DNA from 3 places in the Nocardia sp. NPDC056064 genome. Region 1 is predicted to be linked to each of the others. Evidence: riboswitches for the same ligand, from Rfam matches in the RefSeq annotation. Region 1 holds a riboswitch; each other region holds the start of a gene.
The links. A riboswitch is a leader RNA that binds a small molecule or an ion and turns the genes downstream of it on or off. The one in region 1 is predicted to bind S-adenosylmethionine.
Positions count from the first base shown of each region.

Region 2: linked by a shared signal. The riboswitch ahead of ACFC06_RS15475 (ABC transporter substrate-binding protein) and the one ahead of ACFC06_RS16040 (rhodanese-like domain-containing protein) in region 1 are both predicted to bind S-adenosylmethionine.
Region 3: linked by a shared signal. The riboswitch ahead of ACFC06_RS27355 (ABC transporter substrate-binding protein) and the one ahead of ACFC06_RS16040 (rhodanese-like domain-containing protein) in region 1 are both predicted to bind S-adenosylmethionine.

Region 1 is NZ_JBHJWO010000001.1:3,472,182-3,479,350, forward strand. Features, by position in the region: gene ACFC06_RS16030 (STM3941 family protein) at 1-535, opposite strand, end outside; gene ACFC06_RS16035 (O-succinylhomoserine sulfhydrylase) at 605-1,813, opposite strand; gene ACFC06_RS16040 (rhodanese-like domain-containing protein) at 1,825-2,241, opposite strand; SAM riboswitch class IV at 2,259-2,377, opposite strand; gene ACFC06_RS16045 (hypothetical protein) at 2,423-2,881, opposite strand; gene ACFC06_RS16050 (FAD-dependent oxidoreductase) at 3,044-4,432, shown strand; gene ACFC06_RS16055 (amidohydrolase family protein) at 4,647-5,516, shown strand; gene ACFC06_RS16060 (DUF456 domain-containing protein) at 5,518-6,000, opposite strand; gene ACFC06_RS16065 (CaiB/BaiF CoA transferase family protein) at 6,126-7,169, shown strand, end outside.
Region 2 is NZ_JBHJWO010000001.1:3,364,410-3,371,578, forward strand. Features, by position in the region: gene ACFC06_RS15450 (CMD domain-containing protein) at 1-98, opposite strand, end outside; gene ACFC06_RS15455 (LLM class flavin-dependent oxidoreductase) at 95-1,108, opposite strand; gene ACFC06_RS15460 (ABC transporter ATP-binding protein) at 1,105-1,851, opposite strand; gene ACFC06_RS15465 (ABC transporter ATP-binding protein) at 1,841-2,746, opposite strand; gene ACFC06_RS15470 (ABC transporter permease) at 2,727-4,562, opposite strand; gene ACFC06_RS15475 (ABC transporter substrate-binding protein) at 4,562-5,725, opposite strand; SAM riboswitch class IV at 5,771-5,886, opposite strand; gene ACFC06_RS15480 (FMN-dependent NADH-azoreductase) at 6,118-6,744, shown strand; gene ACFC06_RS15485 (MFS transporter) at 6,722-7,169, shown strand, end outside.
Region 3 is NZ_JBHJWO010000003.1:156,683-163,851, forward strand. Features, by position in the region: gene ACFC06_RS27350 (ABC transporter permease) at 1-187, opposite strand, end outside; gene ACFC06_RS27355 (ABC transporter substrate-binding protein) at 225-1,844, opposite strand; SAM riboswitch class I at 1,881-1,973, opposite strand; gene ACFC06_RS27360 (hypothetical protein) at 2,187-2,891, shown strand; partial or broken gene ACFC06_RS27365 (DUF4236 domain-containing protein) at 3,091-3,237, shown strand; gene ACFC06_RS27370 (hypothetical protein) at 3,328-4,167, shown strand; gene ACFC06_RS27375 (glycosyltransferase) at 4,176-5,345, opposite strand; gene ACFC06_RS27380 (LppM family (lipo)protein) at 5,347-6,126, opposite strand; gene ACFC06_RS27385 (carotenoid biosynthesis protein) at 6,217-7,023, opposite strand; gene ACFC06_RS27390 (phytoene desaturase family protein) at 7,020-7,169, opposite strand, start outside.

The DNA of each region.
Region 1 (7,169 bases):
CGATCAGGGTGGGGTGGTAGGAGCGCATTGCCGCGATGACCAGTTCCGCCGAGGTGCCGAGCATGGATTCCGGGTAGTTGATCGTGCCGAATCCGAGTTTTTGATTCGTCTTGGCCAGCAGGCGGATCCAACGCGAGCTGCGGGCGAAGTACGCGGCGGGGTCGTGCAGGCCGACCTGGACGTAGCGGATCGTCGACACCGCCGACGTGCGCTGGACGAACAGCCGCACGTGGGAAACCTCGCCCCAGGTCAGCGTGCCCGATTGACGGTGCTCGATGCCCTCGGCGGTGAGCACGAGTTCCGGGCGGAGCCGGATCAGGCGACCGAAGAAGAAGATTCCGCAGCCGATACCCATCGGCAGGCACACCACGCCGCCGACCAGCCCCAGCAGCGGCACATCGCTGTCACCGGCCAGGCCGAGCCAGACGATCACCCCACCGATCACCACGAACACCGCGGACAGCCAGATCATCAGCACAGTCCGCAACATCGATGGGTAGTAGATGGTCGCCGGTCGCGCGATTCCCCCAGTCATGACCGCAGTTTAGTGCGGTGACGACGGGCAGCACCGGCTTCCGGTCATCCGATCCCCTACTCGCGCGGGCTAGTTCAGGGCGTGGTCGAGGTCGGTGAGGAGGTCTTCGATGTCTTCGAGGCCGACCGAGATGCGGACTACGCCGTCGGAGAGGCCGATGGAGGCTCGGCCTTCGGGGCCCATGGCTCGGTGGGTGGTGGTGGCGGGGTGGGTGATGAGGGTTTTGGCGTCGCCGAGGTTGTTGGAGATGTCGATGACGCGCAGGCGGTTGAGGACCTCGAAGGCGCGCTTCTTGCCGTTGTCGCCGGCGAGTTCGAAGGTGACGACGGTGCCGCCGCCGGACATCTGCTCGGTGGCCAGCGCGTGCTGGGGGTGGGATTCCAGGAAGGGGTACTTGACCCAGTTCACGGACTTGTTGGTCTCCAGGAACCGGGCGACCTTCAACGCGGAATCGGTGGACTGGCGCACGCGCAGCGGCATGGTCTCCAGGCCCTTGAGCAGGGTCCAGGCGTTGAACGGGCTCAGGGCGGGGCCGGTGTGGCGCATCAGGTTCTTGACGGGGCCGTCGATGTAGTCCTGGGCGCCGAGGATGGCGCCGCCGAGGACGCGGCCCTGGCCGTCGATGTGCTTGGTGCCGGAGTAGACGACCACGTCGGCGCCGAGTTCGAAACCGCGCTGCAGCAGCGGGGTGGCGAAGACGTTGTCCAGCACCACCTTCGCGCCCGCGGCGTGGGCCAGCTCGGTGACCTTGCGGACGTCGACGAGGGTCTGCATCGGGTTGGCGGGGGTCTCGAAGAACACGGCCTGGGTGGGCACCGAGAGGGCCTGCTCCCACTGCTCGAGGTCGTCACCGTCGACGAAGACGGTCTCGATGCCCCAGCGCGGCAGGATCTCGTTGCACACCACGAAACAGGAACCGAACAGGCTGCGCGCGGCGACGAGCCGGTCGCCGGCCTTCAGCAGCGCGCCCAGCGCGGTGAACACCGCGGACATGCCGGAAGCGGTCGCGAACGCGGCTTCGGCGCCGTCGAGCAGGCGGATGCGCTCCTCGAACATGGCCACGGTCGGGTTGCCGTAGCGGGAGTAGACGAAGTGCTCGACCTCGCCGGTGAACGCGGCCTCGGCGGCCTCGGCGCTCTCGTAGACGAAACCCGAGGTCAGATACAGCGCCTCGGAGGTCTCCTCGAAACCGGAGCGGCGCAGTCCGCCGCGAACCCCGAGGGTGGCGGGGCCGACGCCCTCGGGCAGTGGCTTGTCGAACGAACCACCGGTGATCATGCGTTCTCTCCTTATGCCTGGCGCCACGGCAGGCCGACCGCGCGCCAGCCCACGCTGCCACGCCGGCCGAACGCGTCGGGTCCGCCCTCGAAACCGTCCAGCACGTTGTAGGACGGGGCGATGCCCGCCGCGGTCGCCACGGTCGCCGCGCCGATGGAGCGCTGACCGGAGCGACACAGGAACACCACGGGCGCGTCGTCGGGGCGGCCGGCCAGCGCCTGCTCGAGCTGGGCGCCGAATTCCGGATTTCGCGCGCCGGTGCCGTCGACCCACTCGATGAAGTGGGCCGGGCGCTCGATGGAGCTGGTGTCGGGGATGCCGATCTGCGCCCACTCGCCTTCGGTGCGCACGTCGACCAGCACCGCGCCGGGGTGCTCGGTCAGGATCTCCCACGCCTTCTCAGGGGTGATGTCGCCGGCGTAAGTCATGTCGAACCTCCTGCGTGAATCCGCTCTTGCCGTGCCGGAACTCCGGGACACACGGCCAGGTCGTCACCCGGAGCACCCCACCGCGGAGGAGGGTTGCCGGCCAGCGAGCCGGGGCTTGGCGCTGGCACTCATGACCTTGCGATCTGAGATTGCCCCGGCACTGGTCACCGTGTCAAACAGGTCAGGGTGCGCACACCAGCCAGGTGCCCTCGACCCTGGTCAGGTTCCAGGTGCTGGTGGCGGGCGTGTCGCCGATCAGCACGGTGGCGTCGATCTTGGCGCGATCACCGTTGACGGTCGCGTTCGCGAAGCCCTTCTTGTCGATCGTCACCGCCGATTTCGCGCCCCCGAGCCGCTCGGTGAGGCCGGATTTCTCCTCGTCGAACCCGGGGCAGGCGACACCGGGCGGCGGACGCAGCTCGCTGCGTGAGCGCGCGTCGATATAGTTGGTGACGGCGGCCGCGAACCGGTCGGCCTCTGTGACATTTTTCTCAGCGGGCGCGAGCAAGCCGCCCAGCACGATCCCGATGAGCACCAGGACCGCGATGACCGCGGCCGCGACGAACGGGACGACCGATCGTTTGTCGGTCTGATCCACCACGATGGGCTGCTCGTCCGAGCCGGTTCGCTCCTCGTTCATGGTGCAATCCTGACAGACCGGGCGCGAGCAACCGCACCGCGCGCCGGGTGGCCACGACAGCGCGGATAGAATCGGCGGAATGCTGCCAGCAGCCGGACTGTCAACTTAGCCTAAGCTAAATTGACGCCGTCAATAGTTTTCGACCAAAGGGTGCGCGTAGAAATGACCGAACAGAGTGCAGCGACTCGCCCACTTCGCATCGCGATCGTCGGTGCCGGCCCGGCCGGTATCTACGCCGCCGACGCGTTGATGAAGTCCGATGCCGAGGTGTCGATCGACCTCTACGAGCGCATGCCCGCGCCGTTCGGCCTGATCCGCTACGGCGTCGCCCCCGACCACCCGCGCATCAAGGGCATCATCACCGCCCTGCACAAGGTGCTCGACAAGGAGCAGGTGCGCCTGCTCGGCAACATCGACTACGGCACCGACATCAACCTCGACGACCTGCGTCAGTTCTACGACGCGGTGATCTTCTCCACCGGCGCCAACGCCGACCGCGCGCTGCCCATCCCCGGCATCGACCTCGACGGCTCCTACGGCGCCGCGGACTTCGTGTCCTGGTACGACGGCCACCCGGACGTGCCGCGCAGCTGGCCGCTGGACGCCGAGAAGGTCGCCGTCCTCGGTGTCGGCAACGTGGCCCTGGACGTGGCCCGCGTGCTGGCCAAGACCGGTGACGAGCTGCTGCCGACCGAGATCCCGCCGAACGTCTACAAGGGCCTCAAGGCCAACAAGGCCGTCGAGGTGCACGTGTTCGGCCGCCGCGGCCCGGCGCAGGCCAAGTTCACCCCGCTCGAGCTGCGCGAACTCGACCACTCGCCGACGATCGAGGTGATCGTCGATCCCGAGGACATCGACTACGACGAGGGCTCGGAGGCGGCGCGCCGCAACTCCAAGCAGGTCGACATGGTCGCCAACACCCTCGAGCAGTGGGCGATCCGCGACCAGGGCGACCGCCCGCACAAGCTGTTCCTGCACTTCTTCGAGTCGCCCGCCGAGATCATCGGCGAGAACGGCCAGGTCGTCGGTCTCAAGACCGAGCGCACCCAGCTCGACGGCACCGGCAACGTCAAGGGCACCGGCGAGTTCAAGCAGTGGGACGTGCAGGCGATCTACCGCGCGGTGGGTTACCTGTCGCAGAACGTCACCCAGCTGCCCTTCGACGACCAGGCCGGCACCGTGCCCAACGAGGCCGGGCGCGTGCTCGTCGACGAGGCCGCCGAGGGCTCGGCCCGCTTCATGCCCGCCACCTACGTGACCGGCTGGATCAAGCGCGGCCCGGTCGGCCTGATCGGCCACACCAAGGGTGACGCCAACGAGACCATCGCCTGCCTGCTCGACGACGCCAAGGACTTCACCCCCGCGGCCAAGCCTGAGCTCGACGCGGTGACCGAGTTCCTGGAGAGCAAGGGCATCCCGTTCACCACCTGGGCCGGCTGGTACCGCCTCGACGCCCACGAGCGCGCCCTGGGCGAGCCCGAGGGCCGCGAGCGCGTGAAGGTCGTCGAGCGCGAGGACATGCTGCGCGCCTCGGAGCCCAACAAGGTCTAGGCACGACGGACGGCCGCGCTGACCGCGCTACCGGCACCGCACATCCCGACCTCGAGGAGGGATCGCCGACGAAGTCGGCGGTTCGCGGCCGTCCCGTCGATCAGGCGCCGTTGCGTACGCGACGAAGGAGCAAGCAACGGCGCCTGATCGACGGGACCCAAGGGGCCGCGAACTCGAGCGCGCCAGCGCTCCAGAAATAGGGCATTCTGTACAAGTGTTCGATGCGCATGTTCACGTGATCGATCCGCGGTTTCCGCTGATCGAGAACGAGGGCTACCTCCCAGACCACTACATCATCGATGACTACCGAAAGCGGATGCAGCGCTTCGAGGTTCGGGGTGGGGCGGTGGTGAGCGCCTCGTTCCAGGGGACCGACCAGTCCTACCTGAAAGCCGCGCTGGCCGCGCTCGGGCCCGACTGGGTGGGTGTCACCCGGCTGGATCTGGACGCCACCGACGACGAGATCATCGAACTGGACCGGGCCGGCGTCCGCGCGCTGCGTTTCAACCTCAAGCGCGCCGCCGCCGACATCACCGAGATGACCCTGCAGGCCCTGCGCGCGCACGAGCTGGCGGGCTGGCACGTCGAGCTCTACATCGACGGGCAGATGCTGGCCTCGCTGCAACCGGTGATCTCCAAGCTGCCCGCGCTCTCGATCGACCACCTGGGCATGTCCGAGGAGGGCCTGCCGTATCTGCTGGATCTGGTGGATCGCGGGGCCAGGGTGAAGGCGACGGGGTTCGGCCGGGTCGACATGGATGTGGCCGAGACGCTGCGGCGCATCCACGCGGTGAACCCGGGTGCGTTGATGTTCGGCACCGATCTGCCGGGTACGCGCGCGGGCAGGCCGTTCGAGGATCGCGATGTCGAGCTGATCAGCCGGGTCGTCGGGGCCGATGTGCACGCCGTGCTCGAGGACAATGCCCGCGAGTTCTACCGGCTGCCCGCCGTCGACCGGCCCGCGGCGGACCCGCTGCCGACCATGCCGATGCCCCGCACCGACAATCCGACGGTGCCGATCCCCCGCGACCAGCTCCCCGGCGCGGACGCGCATACCCGCCCGCTGCCGGTGATCGAGAAGTAGCTCAGGCCATGATCGCGCCGGTGAACCAGACACCGGCCGCGATCAGCGCGCCGAACAGTTCGACGAGCATGGACAGGCCGACGCCTTTGAGCGCGTGCACGGTGGCGGGCCAGGCCAGCCGGTTGACCTTCAACCGGTACAGCTCGGCCAGGTACACGCCGAGCACGAAGCCGATGAACAGGCCGACGACCGGGATCACGAAGAACCCGATGACACCCAGGACCGCCCCGGCCAGCAACGCCTTGTTGGACACCCCCGCCTCGCGCATCCGGCGCCCCGGCCAGGTGTATTTCACGACGCCGGAGATGATCAGCGCGACCGAGGCGATCGCGAGCACCGTCCAGGCCGTCGTGCCGCCGGTGACGAACGCCCAGACCGCGATCGCGGCGAAGATGAGAATCACCCCCGGCAGAATCGGTACGATCACGCCGACGATGCCGACGAGAATGACGAGGCCGACCACGACCTCACCCCACACGCTCACTACCGGGTCCTCCCGTTTCCGCGCCGAGTAGCGCCACCGAATTCTCGCCCATCGGCTACCCGAGCCGCCATCCCAGCGCTATTGTCGAAGTGTCAATACCGTTCGACGACGAACTGAGGTCAGGCGTGAGCAGCGAGTCCACCGCCAAGCAGGGGCCCCTCGCGGGCATCAAGGTCATCGAGCTGGCGGGCATCGGGCCCGGCCCGCACGCCGCGCTACTGCTGGCCGACCTCGGCGCCGACGTGGTGCGCGTGCAGCGCCCGAAGCAGCTGCCCGGCTTCCTCGAGCGTCCGCAGTGGCGCGGGCGCACCATCGTCGAGGCGAACCTGAAGGACCCCGCCGACGTCGCCAAGATCCTCGACCTGGTCGAGAAGGCCGACGTGCTGCTCGAGGGCTTCCGCCCCGGCGTCACCGAGCGCATGGGCCTCGGACCCGACGAGGCGCTGGCGCGCAACCCGCGCCTGGTCTACGGCCGGATGACCGGCTGGGGCCAGCACGGTCCGCTCGCCGACCGCGCGGGCCACGACATCAACTACATCTCGCTGACCGGCGTGCTCAACGCCATCGGCCGCAAGGGCGAGCGCCCGGTGCCGCCGCTGAACATGGTCGGCGACTTCGGCGGTGGCTCGATGTTCCTGGTGTTCGGCGTGCTCGCCGCGCTGGTGGAGCGGCAGAGCTCGGGCAAGGGCCAGGTGATCGACGCCGCGATGGTCGACGGCGCGCTGGCGCTGTCGCACATGATCTGGGGCATGCGCGGGATCGGCCTGTGGTCCGACGAGCGCGGCACCAACCTGCTCGACACCGGCATGGCCTTCTACGACACCTACGAGACCTCCGACGGCAAGTACATGGCCGTCGGCGCGATCGAGCCCCAGTTCTACGAGCAACTGCTGGCCGGACTCGGGATCGACGCGGAAGGTCTGCCCAACCAGCTCGACCCGGACGGGCAGGAGCAGCTGCGCAAGCTGTTCACCGACAAGTTCAAGACCAAGACCCGCGACGAGTGGACCGCGATCTTCGACGGCACCGACGCCTGCACCACCCCGGTGCTCACCTTCACCGAGGCCACCGAGAACCCGCACATCGCGGCGCGCACCGGCCTGATCGAGATCGACGGCGTGGTGCAGCACGCGCCCGCGCCGCGCTTCTCGCGCACCCCCGGCGGCATC
Region 2 (7,169 bases), 110 kb from region 1:
TGGGTGTGTTCGACCACCGCGGGCCTGCTCGCGCGCAGGGCGGCGACGCGGGTCGCGGTCTCGGTGCCGAGCACCGTGTCGATGACATCGGCGCTCACGCCGTGCCCCTTTCGTTCCAGTGCCGGTTCAGTCGCGGCACGACTTCGGTGGCGAGTAGTTCGATCGAGCGCAGGACCGCGGGCTGGTCCGGATCGATGGGATGGATCTGGACGATGAGATCGGTGGCCGCGGTGACGGCATCGTCGGCGGCGAGCCGCTCGGCGACCTCGCCGGGTGTGCCGACGTAGGAGTCGCGCAGGACCTCCTCGACGGTGGAGGCGAGTTGCGTATTGCCCGCCGCGCGTAGGTGATCCAGGAATCGCTGGGCGCCGCGGCGGGCGCGGCGATGGGCGTCGTCGTGGTCGTCGGCGACGAAAACACTGCGGGAGGCCGCGATTCGGGGCGGCACGCCGGCGGGCAGCGCCGCGCGGTACGCCTCGATCAGTGGTGCCTGGATGGCGTCGAGCGAGGCATCGGGTGACGCCGGGTCGCGCGGCTGGGCGCGGGAGAGCAGCAGGCCCGCGCCCGCCTCCCCGGCGCGCCGCGCCCCCGTCGCGGAGAAACTGGCGTGCCAGACCCGCTCACGCAGCGACGCCGCGGGCGGATGCAGGACGCGGCCGGGTACCAGCTCCGCGCCGTCGAGAGCGGCCGTGATCGCGGCCAGTTTCTCGGCGTAGACCTTCTGTTTCTCCTCGGGGGTGACCCCGAACAGTTCGAAGGACTTCGCGGAACCGCCGCTGCCGAAACCCAATTCGAGCCTGCCGCCGGACAGGGTGTCCAGCACCGCCGCGTCCTCGGCGACCCGGACCGGGTCCTCCAGACCGAGGGTGACGATCGCGGTGCCGAGCCGGATCTGGGTGAACCGGGCGGCCGCGTGCGCGAGGAACACCAGCGGTGAGGGCAGGCCGCCCTCGTCCGGGTCGACATGGTGCTGGGCGACCCAGGCGCTGTCGTAGCCGAGGCGCTCGGCCAGCGCGATCTGGGCCAGCGCGTCGGCGTAGACCTGGGCCGCTCTCTGGTCCTCGGCGTGACGGACCAACCGGGTGAACAGGCCGAGCCGCTTCGTCATGCCGCCGCCTTGCCCAGGTAGGCGTCGCGCACGGCCGGATTGTCGAGCAGCTCGGCGGCGGTGCCGTGCAGCACGATCTCCCCGCCGCGCAACACGTTTCCGGTGTGCGCGATCGACAGCGCCAGCTCGGCCTGCTGCTCGACGATCAGGATCGCCAGACCCAATTCGGTGTTGAGCCGGGCGATCTCGTCGAGCACCCGGTCGACGAACAGCGGCGACAGGCCCATGGTCGGCTCGTCCATGCAGATCAGCCGCGGCTTGCTCATCAACGCCCTGGCGAAGGCCAGCATCTGCTGTTCGCCGCCGGAGAGCGTGCCCGCGTGCTGGGTGCGGCGTTCGCGCAGGCGCGGGAAGTGCTCGTAGAGTTCGGCGGCCCTGGCGGCGAGCACCCGGCGCCGTTCCTTGCGGATATAGCCGCCGACGTAGAGGTTCTCCTCCACGGTCATCGCCGGGAAGACCCGGCGCGCCTCCGGCACCGAGGCCAGACCGGCCTCGATCCGGGCGGCGGGCGAGCTGGTACTCACGTCGACACCGTCGATGCGTACCGTGCCCGAGGACGGGCGCAGCAGCCCGAGGGCGGTCTTCATCGTCGTGGATTTGCCGGACGCGTTCCCGCCCAGCAGCGAGACGATCTCGCCGGGGCGCACCGTCAGCGACACCTTGTCCAGTGCGCGCGAGGGACCGTAGTGCACGGTGACCTCGTCGAATTCCAGGATGGGCGTTGTGCTCTCGTCACTCGGCACCGACGATCACCTTCTCTGCCGTTGTCCGCCGCGGCCCACCGGCGGCCCGCAGGCGGCGCCGCCCCAGGTACGCCTCGATGACCCGCTCGTCGTTCTGGATCTGCTCGGGCGTGCCCTCGGCGATGACGCGGCCCTCGTCGAGCACGATCACCCGGTCCGAGAGCGCGTTCACCAGATCCAGTTTGTGCTCCACCAGCACGATGGTCTGCCCGGCCGCTTTCAGCTCGGCGAGTTGCCTGCCGACCTCGGCGGTCTCGGTCTGGTTCATGCCCGCCGCCGGTTCGTCGAGCAGCAGCACGCGGGGTCGCAGGGCCAGGGCCCTGGCGATCTCGGTGCGGCGGCGATTGGCGTAGGACAGCGTGTAGGCGTGGTTGTCCGCGCGCGGCACCAGCCGTTCCGGGAACCGGGCCAGCTGGGCGTCGACCAGCGCCGCGGTGGCACGCCGTTCGGCGCGCACCGCGGGTGTCGGCACCAGGGCCAGCACGGTCTCGGCCAGCAGCGGAAGCCAGCGCAGCACCGGGAACCGCGCCAGGGAGCGCAGCGGTCGGGCCGCGGTGACGGTGGTGTGCAGGCCGATCTCGACGTTCTCGCGCACCGTCAGGCTGCCGAACACGCGGCCGTTCTGGAAGGTGCGGGCGATCCCGGCGGCGGCCGCGGCCTCCTGCGAGCCGGGCCGCAGCCGCAGCCCGTCGACCTCGACCCGGCCCGCGTCGGGACGCAGGACTCCGGAGACGAGGTTGACGGTGGTGGTCTTGCCGGAGCCGTTCGGCCCGATGATCGAGACGAATTCCCCTGGCGCCACGATCAATTCGACGCCGTCGACGGCCTTCACCCCGCCGAAGGACTTGCGCAGATCACGGACCGCGAGCGCGGGCTCACGCGGCGATTCGGACACGGTCACTCCTCACCAGCACACCTTGCGGACGGAACCGGATGATCAGCAGCAGCACCACGCCGTAGAGCAGGATGCGCGCCTCCGGGGCCAGCCGCAGGGCCTCGGGAACGCCGATCAGCACCACCGCGCCCAGCACCGCGCCGTAGGGCGAGCCGGTGCCGCCGAGCACGAGAATGGTGATGATCAGCAGGGACATGGGCAGGTTGAACACCGTCGGGTCGATATAGCTGTACTGGTGCGCCAGCAGCGCGCCGGCGATCCCGGAGAACAGGGCGCTGATCGCGAAGGCCAGCGCCTTGTAGTCGCGCACCGGGATGCCCGAGGACCGCGCGGCGACCTCGTCGGCGCCGACCGCGCGCAACGCGACACCGAGCCGGGAGCGCTGGATTCCGACCACCACCGCCAGGGTGATCGCCAGGAACACCAGGTCGAGCAGGTACACCTCGGTGTTCTCGGTGAACTCGTGACCCAGGATGCTCGGCACCGGAATGCCGAAGATGCCGTAGGAGCCGCGGGTCAGCGATTCCCAGTTGCGGATCACCGCCACGATCACGATGCCGATGCCCAGCGTGGCGATGGCCACGTAGTGCCCGTTGAGGTTCCACAGCGGCGCGGCCAGGATGGAGGACAGCACCGCCGCCAGCACGCCACCGGCGAGCGCGGCCGCCAGGAACGGCCAGTCGTGGTTCACCGTGAGAACGGCCGAGGTGTAGGCGCCGATGGCGATGGGCCCGGCCTGGCCGATGACCAGCTGTCCGGCCGAGCCCGCGATCAGCGTCATCGAGACCGCCACGATCGCGTAGGCCAGGATCTGCGTGCCCACCACGATGGCGTAGTTGTCGGCCACCAGCGGTACCACGATCGCCGCGGCCGCGAAGACCAGCACCGCGTGCCACCACCGCACCCGGATCGGCCTGCCGATCCCGAGGAAGGTGCCGGTCAGCGGTTCGGCGCTGATCGCGGGCACCTTGGCCAGCAGCCCGCCGGGCCGCAGCACCAGGAAGGCCACCAGCACGCCGAAGGTGATCAGGTCGCGGTAGCCGTCGCCGAAGGTGTAGATGCCGAAGGCCTCCACGATGCCGAGGGCGAACCCGCCGATCACCGCGCCCGGAATGGACCCGAGCCCGCCGATGGTGGCGGCGACGAAACCGGTGAGCCCGGCCAGCGTGCCGCTGGTGGGCGAGATGTTCGAGTTGTACAGGCCGACGAAGATTCCCGCGAGCCCGCCGAGCCCGGAGGCGATGGCGAAGGCCAGCACCTTGATGCGGGAGACGCCGATGCCCATCTGCGCGGCGGCGTCCGGGTCCTGGGCGGTGGCGCGGATGGCCAGGCCGTAGCGGCTGAACCGCAGGAACCCGGCCAGCGCGCCCATCACCACCAGGGTGATGGCGAACATGACCAGATCGGAGGTGCCGAAGCGGACGCCGCCGAGCTGGAAGTTGTTGGTGGGCAGGATCTGTGGGAACGGGCGGGTCTCGGGCCCGAAGACGATCTGGGTGAGGTTCTCGATGATCAACCCGGCCGCCACCGTCGCCAGCAGCGCCGCGATGGCCGGTGCCTTGCGCAGCGGATGCACCGCGAGTACGTCGATGGCGACACCGACCAGCGCGGTGATCGCCACCACCAGCACGATCGCGGGCCACAGCGGCAGGCCGAGCTCGGCGATGAACCACCAGCCCAGGATGGAGCCGAGCGCGAACACCGCGCCGTGCGCGAAATTGATGACGTTGGTGACGCCGAAGATGAGGGTGATGCCCACGGCGAGCAGCGCGTACGCGTTGCCGTGGACCACACCGGCGATCAGGGTGTCGAACATCAGCGGTTGCCGGTCGGCACGAACTTGCCTTCCTTCAGCACCAGCTCGCGCGGGGCCACACCCTTCGGGCGCCGCGATTCCTGGTCGAAGGCGAACGTCCCGAGACCGATTCCGGTGAACTGGGTTTCGGTCTTCAGGCCCTCGAGAATGCCCTCGCGGGTGGCGCCGCCCTTCTTGGCCGCCTGCACGAGCACGTGCAGCGCGTCATAGGCGTAGACGTTGAAATCGCCCGGGTCGGTGTTGAACTTGGCGCGGAACTTGGTGACGAATTCCTGGGTCTTCGGGTCGGGATCGGCGGGGCTGAAGATGCCGTTGACGATGTCGCCCTCGGCCGCCGCACCGGCGAGCTGGATGAACTGCGGGGTGTTCTGGCCGCCGAAGAACTGGCCGGTGAAGCCCACGTCACGCAGCTGCTTGACCACCAGCGCGCCGTCGGGGCCGTAGCCGAGGTGCACGAAAGCCTCGGGGTTCGCCTCACGGCCCTTGATCAGGATCGGCTTCACATCGGTGGAATCGGGCAGGATCGGCGAGGAATAGACGATCTCCACGCCCTTCTGCTTGGCGAAACGCTCGAAGAACTGGAAAGCCTGCTTACCCCAGTCGGTTTCGAGATAGACCACCGAGACCTTCTTGGCCTTCTTCGACACCCACTCCGCATTGCGCTCCTGGAACACGTCCAGGGTGATCGACGGGCTCCACGAATAGTCGCCGCCCTTGGTGAAATCGACCGCGGAATTGGTGAAGCCGTACTGGACGAGTTTGCCGCGGTTGTAGATCGGCGAGGCGGCGATCGAGGCGGGCGAGGAGAAATCGCCCAGCTCGGCGATGACGGACTTGTCGTCGACGAACTTGGTGGCGATCGGCACGGTCTGCTTGGGGTCGGACTGGGAGTCCTCCCACTTCAGCTCCACCTTGCGCCCGTCGATGCCACCCGCGGCGTTGATCTCCTCCAGTGCCAGGTCGAAGCCCTGCTGCCACAGCCTGCCGTACTCGGCCGAGGGGCCGGTACGGGGCCCGGAGACACCGAAATAGACCGTTCCGCCGTCCGCCGCGTCGCTGCCGGAGTCGCTGCAACCGACCACCGCGGCGGCCACCGTGACGGCGGCGAGCGCACTGGCGATGATCTTGACACGGCGGCGCGAACCGACCGAGAACTTGCTCATTGATCGTTCCTTCGAGACATGAATCGGCACACGACGAGTGCGAAGATTCAGCGCTTGCGATATCTGCTCGATATCGCCTGGTCGTCACCCGGGGCACCCCACCGCCAAGCGAGGGTTGCCGATCAGCGAGCCGGGGCTCGACAGTGCTGATACTCGTGACCGTGGAGCGAAATGTAGCAGCACTCGGGGGCATGGCCGGGGCCTCGCATGGGTACTCGATTCGGTTCCGGGACAGCCGGATACGGGGCTAGCTGCGGCGATGCGCGCGGGCCCCGGCTTGCGATCAGCTCGAGACAAATGCGCGGCCGCGCGGGCGGGTGGACGAGCGTGGAATCAGCGCACCGTGCGACAAATCATTGTCGTCGATCTCGCGGCTCGGTACCCCTATTGCTATGACCACCGTGCTGCACATCAACGCTTCCGCCCGTGGCGAATTCAGCCAATCACGAGCTATCGCACAGACTTTCATCGACACCCTGCGTGCGCAGGACCCCACCGTGCAGGTCGACACCCTCGATCTGTTCACCGCCGGACTGCCCGAGTTCGGCACCGACGCCGCGGCCGCCAAACTGGCGGTGTTCACCGGCTCGGAGCAGACCCCCGAACAGGTGGCCGCCTGGGAACAGGCGCGCACCGTGTTCGACCGCTTCGCCGCCGCCGACCTCTACGTGCTCAACATCCCGATCTGGAACCACGGCGTGCCCTACATCCTCAAGCAGTACGTCGACATCGTCACCCAGCCGGGCTGGTCGTTCGGTTTCGATCCCGAGGTCGGCTACAGCGGGCTGCTCGAAGGCAAGCGCGCGGTCACCGTCTACACCAGCGGCGTGCACCAGCCGGGGGTGCCGATCCAGTTCGGCAACGACTTCGCCACCCCCTTCGTGCAGGACTGGCTGCGCTTCGTCGGTGTGAAGGACGTGGCCGAGATCCGGTTCGCGCCGACCGTGCTCACCGAGGATCCGCAGGTCGGCTTCGCCGCCGCCCAGGAGCGGGCGCGTGAGCTCGCCGCCGGCTACTGAGACGACGGTGCGGGGGTGGGCACCGACAGGGAGAACAGTCGCGACGATCTGTGCCGTAGGGATTCTCGTCGTCGGCCAGCTCTACGTGGTACTGCCGGTGCTCGGCGACCTGGCCCAGGTGTGGGGCACCTCGCGCGCCGCGGCGACGTGGACAACCACTGCCTTCGGGCTCGCCTACGGCGCCGGGTTCCTGGTCACCGGCCCGCTCTCGGATCGGTGGGGGCGCCGCCCGGTGATCGTCGGGGGTCTGGCGGCGACGGCCTTGTCCACCCTTGTGGTGATCGCGGCGCCGAGCCTGGGCACCGGCTTGGCGGCGCGGGTGGCGCAGGGGCTGACGGCGTCGTTCTTCGCGCCCGCGGCGTTCGCCTATCTCGCCGAACGCGTCGCGCCGCACCGGCGGGTCTTCGCGCTCACCTGCCTGACCA
Region 3 (7,169 bases), on a different contig from region 1:
GGTCCAGCCCGTAGCGGGCCTGCATCTCGGCGACCGCGGCCTGATCGACCGGCGTGCCGCTGCTGATGTCGGCCGCCATCGACACCGGGTCCGAGGGCAGCAGGTACAGCACCACGAACGACACCGTGAACGCCGCCCACAGCACCCAGAGCGCCTGCAGCACCCGCGAACCCACGTACCTCGGCAGGCCCGAGTGCCGCAGCGTCGCGACCACCCCGCTCATCTCAGTGCCCGCTCAGCCAGGTGTCGAAGAACTGCAGCCGGGCCGAGGCCTCGAAGGTCAGATCCTGGGTGTGCCCGGCCGCGCCGATCGCCTGGGACAGCTCGACGGTCGGCAGGATGAGCCCGTTGTCGAGCACCTCGCGCTGGGCCTGCTCGATGAGCGCGGCCCGCGCCGCGGTGTCGGTGGTGGCCAGCTGCTGGTCGAGCAGCTGGTCCAGGGCCGGAATCGGGCCGCGCGCGTTCAGATTGCGTCCGGCCAGGGCGTAGGAGGTGCGCAGGATGTCACCGTCGGCGCGGGTCGAGTTGCCGTAGACCGCGTCGTAGTCCTTGGCGTTCTGGCGCGCGATGGCCTCCGGCGTGGACACCAGGTCCAGTTTCAGGTCCACCCCCACCTGGCGCAGCTGCTGCTGCGCCAGCTCCAGCACGGCCTGGTTGCCCGCGAACACCTGGCTGAAGGTGATCGCGAAGCTCAGCCGTTCACCGTTCTTGACCCGGATGCCGTCGGCGCCGGGCACCCAGCCCGCCTGGTCCAGCAGCGATTTCGTCTTCGCGGGGTCGTAGGCCAGGCGCGCGGACTGGTCGAGGTAGGCCGGGGTCGCCGAGGCCAGCGACGAGGTGGCGGGCTTGAACTGCGGGCCGAGCACGGTGTCGACGAGCTGCTGGCGGTCGAGCGCGGGCAGCAGTGCCTGGCGCACGGCCGGGTCACGCAGCGGACCGCGGGTCACGTTGAACTGCAGGCCGAACGGGGTGCCCGGGTTCGAGGTGGACAGCACCCGGCCGCCGGTCGCCTCGATCTGCGGGGCGTCCTGGGGCAGCGCGTCACTGATGGCGTCGAGCTGACCCGACGACAGGCTGCCGGTGCGCACACCCGACTCCGGCACCACCGTGAACTCGATGCGGTCCAGGTAGGCCTCGCCCTTGTGCCCGAACACGGCCGAGCCCCAGTTGTATCCGGTGCGCTTGGCCAGCGTCGCGGAGATGTCCTGCTTGTACTCGGCGTAGGTGAACGGGCCGCTGCCGATGTTGTCGCCCGCGCACCGCGCGTCGGCGGACTTGGCATTGGTCGAGGCGGCCAGGATGCCGAGCTGCGGCGTCGAGGAAGCCTGCAGGAACTGCGCGTTGGGCTGACTGAACTCGACGCGGGCGGTGAGCTTGTCGACCGCGGTCGTGCCCACGTAGTTGGCCAGGTAGCTCACGCCCAGCGGCGCCTCGACGCCGCCGAGGCGGATGATCGCGTCGAAGGTGTCGCGCACCGAGTCGGCGGTGAGCGCGGTGCCGTCGCTGAAGGTGACGCCGTCGGCCAGGTGGAAGGTGAACACCTTGGCGTCGGGACTGACCTCCCAGCGCTGCGCGAGCCACGGGGTGATCTCGCCGGTGGCGGGGTCCTGATCGGTGAGCGAATCGACGATCTGGCGGGCCACGTAGATGGTCTGGTTGGTGCCCGACTGGGCCGGATCCGAGCAGGTCGGCGCGCCGGACAGACCGTAGCGCAGGGTGCCGCCGGGTTGCGGCGGACCGGCGTCACCACCGGATCCCGCGGTGTCGCTGCCGCAGGCCACCACGGTGGTGACGGCGGCGAGTGCTCCGGCGAGAGCGGCGAGGCGATGACGAGGACGGATCACGGGGTGACTCCAGGGATGCGTGGCATGGGTGAGAGACCTCCATCGGACCTGGCAGAAGCACCCACCCGTTCGACGGGTTGGTTGCTGCGACGTCGTCGAGCCAGGTCTCTCGGTCGCTCTGGATGGTTGCGCCCCGGCTGCTCGGAGCTGAACCAGCATGTGGCACAGACCGGATGGTTCACAACGGTAGAAATCAGCGTGAGCGCAGCAGTTGGGCGCGCGGTCCGCGACCGGCATACTGGCGCGGCATCAGGCGGAGGGGAGGGGCGTGTCCATCGCCCGGATCAGCGGTTTCGCGGAGTAGCGTCGGATTTCCGAGTGCCGACGATGAGGAGTTGCGCCGTGATCGTGCCGCGTCGTACCACCGCACTGACCGCGCTGACGGCCTGCGCCGCCCTGTTGCTGACCGCCCCCGCCGCCACCGCGCAACCGGCCACTCCGGCCGTCACCCGCGACGCCCCCGCCACCACCACCGCGGGCCCCGCCGACCTGCTCGGCGCCTACCAGACCGTCGTCGAGACACTGAAAGCCCTGGGCGTGCAGCCGTTCCTGTACCCCACGGTCGCCGCCGACTGCGCGGGGGACGGCCTCGGCCTGGTCCCCGCCGTCGCGGGCGCCGTCCCCGGCCCGTGGCCCAGCAACGCCGTGCCGATTCCCGGCCTCGACCTGACCGCCGTGAAGTCGGGCCAGACCCTGTTCACCTTCCTGCCCTACGGCCTGGCCCCCGACACCCCCGCCACCGACACCGCAGGCATGCAGGTCGCCTGGCTCAACATCAGCACCGGCCGCGGCGGCCTGGCCTCGATGGGCTCGATCGCCGAGATCGTGCGCGCCATGGTCCCACCGGAAGTCCCGGTGGAACTGCGCCCCCTCGCCGAGAACGCCATCCGCGACTTCTTCTTCACCGCCATCCCCCTCGGCGGAGTCCGCGCGGTCCCCGTCGACACCGGCCACGGCACCATCCTCGCCGCCGTCTTCGGCACCACCGACAACGCAGGCAAATCCTGCTTCTTCTTCCCCACCATCGGCATCACCGAGGTCCCCTGAACCCCTGCCCACGACGGGCATCGAGATCTCGAGGGTCCGTGTGTTCCGGGAAGTCCCAGGTATGTGGCTGTAACGGGCCGTCGGCCCGATACGAGATCCTGGCAGAGCTCTGCGGGTACACCACCGAACCGAGAACGGCGCATCGGGCCTTCTGCGTGGAGCTATCGCTGGCTACCACCTACCTGGACCGGAGAAGCGCATGGGGATCTATGTTCGGCAGTCGCTGAACGCCGGACCGTTCCGGTTCAATATGTCCCGGTCAGGACTCGGCGTCAGCGTCGGAGTCCCCGGCTTTCGGATCGGCAGCGGACCGCGGGGCAACTACGTCCACGCGGGCGCACACGGCGTCTACTACCGGGCATCGCTGGGCGGCGCGCGCCCGTCGCCCACGAACCGCACGACCACCTCGCACCGGCCGAACCCGGCTCCCGTCCCCATGGCCGATCTCACCGGCGCGGACGCCACGCAACTCCTGCCCACCGGACCCGGTGACCTGATCGAACAGCTCAACTCCGCCGCCGGTCAGGCGAGAACAGCACCATGGGCCTTCGGCATACTCGGCATACTCGTCCTCGCGACCCTGCCGTTCGGCCTGCTCCTCCTGCTACCGGCGGTTCCGCTGGTCTGGTGGCTGGCCATGCACGACCAGGCCAGACGCAATGTCGTGGTCTTCTACGATGTCGCCGATCACCCCGCGGCCTGGTTCGGAGCGCTCAACGAGTCATTGATGGAATACGCGGCCTCGCAAGGAAAGTGGCGGATCAACGCGCACGGCGGTCTGGCCACCGTTCATCAGCGGAAGATCAACGGAAACGCGAGCAGTCTGCTCGAACGCACCGCCGTCACAGTCACTTTCGACCACCCGAAGCATCTGGTCACCAATGTCGCCGTCCCGACCATCACCAGCGGACACGACGCGCTGCACTTCCTTCCCGACCGCCTGCTCCTCCGTACGGGCAAGCGATACAGCGACGTCAGCTACGGCATCCTCTCGGTCCAACCGTCCACACGCCGATTCATCGAATCCGGAACCGTGCCTACCGACGGCGTACACGTCGACACGACATGGCAGTTCGCCAACGTGAACGGTGGTCCCGACCGCCGGTTCAAGAACAACAGGATGCTCCCGGTCATGCAGTACGGGAACGTGCAGCTCGCGAGCCCCAGCGGCCTGAATTGGGACCTCCAATTCTCTCGGATCAACGCCTTCGATCGCGCCGCCCGTACTCTCCGAGAGCCCCCGAACCTTCCGCAGATCTCAGGCGGTCAGACCTAGGACAGAACCTAGGCGCGCAGGGGGATCGATGTGTCGGGGGTGACCAGGGGGCGCTGTTTCCAGCGCAGGTCGCCGGTGCGGTGGCGCCGGTGCGAACGGACCCACAGCGTCAGGTAGTGGCCGACGGCGAAGGGATGGGCCGTGGCGGAGAGGATGTCGGTGCGGTCGGGGCGGTGGCGGGTTTCGGTGCTGCGGGCGATGATTCGGCTCGTGACGGCCGCCAGGTAGCCCAGGAGGCCGATGCGGCGGGTGCGGCCTCGGCCGAGGAGAGCCGCCAGTGGGGGGACCCAGTAGGCCAGGGCGAGGAGCAGGCCCACGGCGGCACCGGTCTCGACGCGTCCGCCGTAGGCCGACCACAGCCAGCGGGTGTAGCCGTTGGTGAGGTCTTCGGTGCCGGAGTACATGCGGGTGCGGGCGGCATGGCTCGCGGTGACCAGGGCGGTGCGGTGACCGGCCCGGCGCAGGGCCCTGGCCAGGTCGAGGTCCTCGGTGGCGCTGGCGGCCACGGCGGCGTGCCCGCCCCCGGCGCGATAGGCCTCGGCGTCGACCGCCAGGAACTGCCCGCAGGCTACCGCGGTGGACGGGCGCAGACTGTGGTTGGCCGGGCCCACCGGCAGGGTCGAGGCCCACGACCAGGCCAGCAGCGGCTGGAGCAGCTGCTCGGTGCGCGACCCCGACTCCTGCACCGGCCACGCCGACACCAGACCCGCACCGCGCCTGCGCAATTCGGTGACCGCCGCGGCGACCGCCTGCGGGGCCAGTCGCACATCGGCGTCGACGAAGACCAGCGCGGCCGCGTCGGCGCGGGCCGCCAGCCGCGCGCACGCGGCGGCCTTACCGGTCCAGCCGGGCGCGGGATGGGCGGCCGAGCGCAGCACGGTGAACCGTTCGTCGCCGCCGATCGCGGCGAGCGCGGCCTCGTGGGTGCCGTCGGTGGAGGCGTCGTCGAGGATCAGCACCCGCAGGCGCGGCACGCCGGTCTGGGCGCGCAGATCCGCGATCAGCGCGGGCAACCGCGCGGCCTCGTCGCGCGCGGGGACACACACGGTGACCGGCTCGATCACGCCCGACACCCGCCGCGGCAGGGTGCGCAGGGTGAGCAGGTTGTAGACGGCGGTGCTCGCGCCCAGCGTGGCCAGGCCGGTGCCCAGCCAGGTCAGCGCGCGGCCCGCCCCCATGTCAGCGGCCCAGCCTGCGGGCGGCGATATCGCGCCACATCTCGCCCGGCGAGAAGCCGCCGCGCGGGGCGTTCGGCGGGCCGGGGTTGCGGTTGCGGAAGGCCATGCCCGCCACCAGCGCGGCCACGGCGAGGGTGATGCCGCCGACGATGCCCGCCCAGCCCGCGAACGAGCGGGTGTTCGGGTCGGCGTACTTCACTTCGGCGCGCAGGGTCGAGACCTCACCGGCGGGCAGTTTCCAGGAGACGGTGTTGTCGCCCTCGCGGGTGCCGTTGGTCTTGGCCACGCGCGAGGGGAACGCGATGGAGAACTGTACGTCGGAGCCGTGCGGCGGCACCGATTCCAGGTCGACGCGCCCGTTGAGGCTCACCAGGTCGCCCGAGCGCTGGAACTCCAGGCTGAACATGCCCTGGGTCTGGTCCGACAGTCCGCCCAGCTGGCCGACCTCGCCGAAGGTCAGGTCGTCGAAGAACACCTGGGTGCCGACGTAGCCGTCCTGGTTGTAATTCTCCACCCGCACCTTGGCCGCGACCTGGTCCGGTGCCTTCAGCTGCGGCCCCTTGTCGTCGGGCCCGGTCGGCACCACCGCGGCCACGATGCGCCCCGACACCCGGTCGTTGGACGACACGCCCATCGACACCTGCACACGCAGGCAGCCGGCCAGCGCGGGCACCAGCAGGGCCAGCAGGACGGCGACGGCCGCGACGCGCCGGGCGGGCACGCGGGAACGCGGCGAAGTGGGGGTCAGGTCGGCGACGGGACTCGGCTGCACGGTTGACATCGTGCCAGGCCCGGGCCCGAGAACCCACCCGACGGGGCCGGTGCGTTCCACCGACCCGTGCCGAACAGCGCTTTCGTCCCCGGCCCGGCGTCAGGGCCGGGGTTCGCGGAGTGCGCGGAGACCGCGCAGCACCAGCGGAATCCCCAGCGGCGCCAGCCCCACGAAGCCCCACACCGCCGACGCGGGCAGCCCGAGAAACACCGCGTGCGCGAGGGCGGAGCCGAGCCAGGTCCAGCAGAACACGGCCACCGGCACCGCCACCGAGACGACCACCCGCTTCCGGTCGAGCACGCTGAGCAGCACCGCCATCAGTGTCGCGACCAGCGCCCAGCCCAGATAGTTGGTGCAGGGGATCTGCGGCAGCCCGGGCAGCCCGGCATCGGTGACCGCCCAGGTCCACTGCCCGTCGGTGACCATCTGCGGGTCGAGGAACAGATCCCAGCCCACCGCCCCGAGCACGAACAGCGCCGCGCGCCCCACCACCGAACCGGTGAGCAGCCCCGCGACGATCCAGACCGGGTACAGCCCACCGGTCCAGGCCAGTGGCACCACCAGCGGCACCTCCGCGAGCGCGGGCCCGAGCCGGTCGGTGGCATAGGTGTAGGTCCCGAACGGGAATCCGGTCGCGGTGCCGACGATCTCGGCGGTGAGCCCGAGCCCGGAGACGATCACGAAGAACCCGGCCGCCCAGCGCGGCCCCCGGGTGGTCGCCGCGTGCAGCAGCGCCGTGCCCGCCGACAGCAGGACGACCGCCACGGTGATCCGGTCGCGCGCCACGCCGTCGCTCAGTGGATAGGTGATCTGCACCAGCACCAGCAGCACCGCCGAGACCGCGGGGATCACGCGCCGCGGATCGTCGCGGACCCAGTCGCGCAGTGGCGCGGCGGAGACGTTCATCGTCGGCGCGGCAGCGGGAACCGGCGCTGATCACGCAGGACCAGCTGTGCGGCGCTGCGACCACTCGCACCGGAGACACCGCCGCCCGGGTGGGTGGAGGCGCCGGTGAGATAGAGGCCGGGCGCGCCGGGCACGCGCTGGTTCGA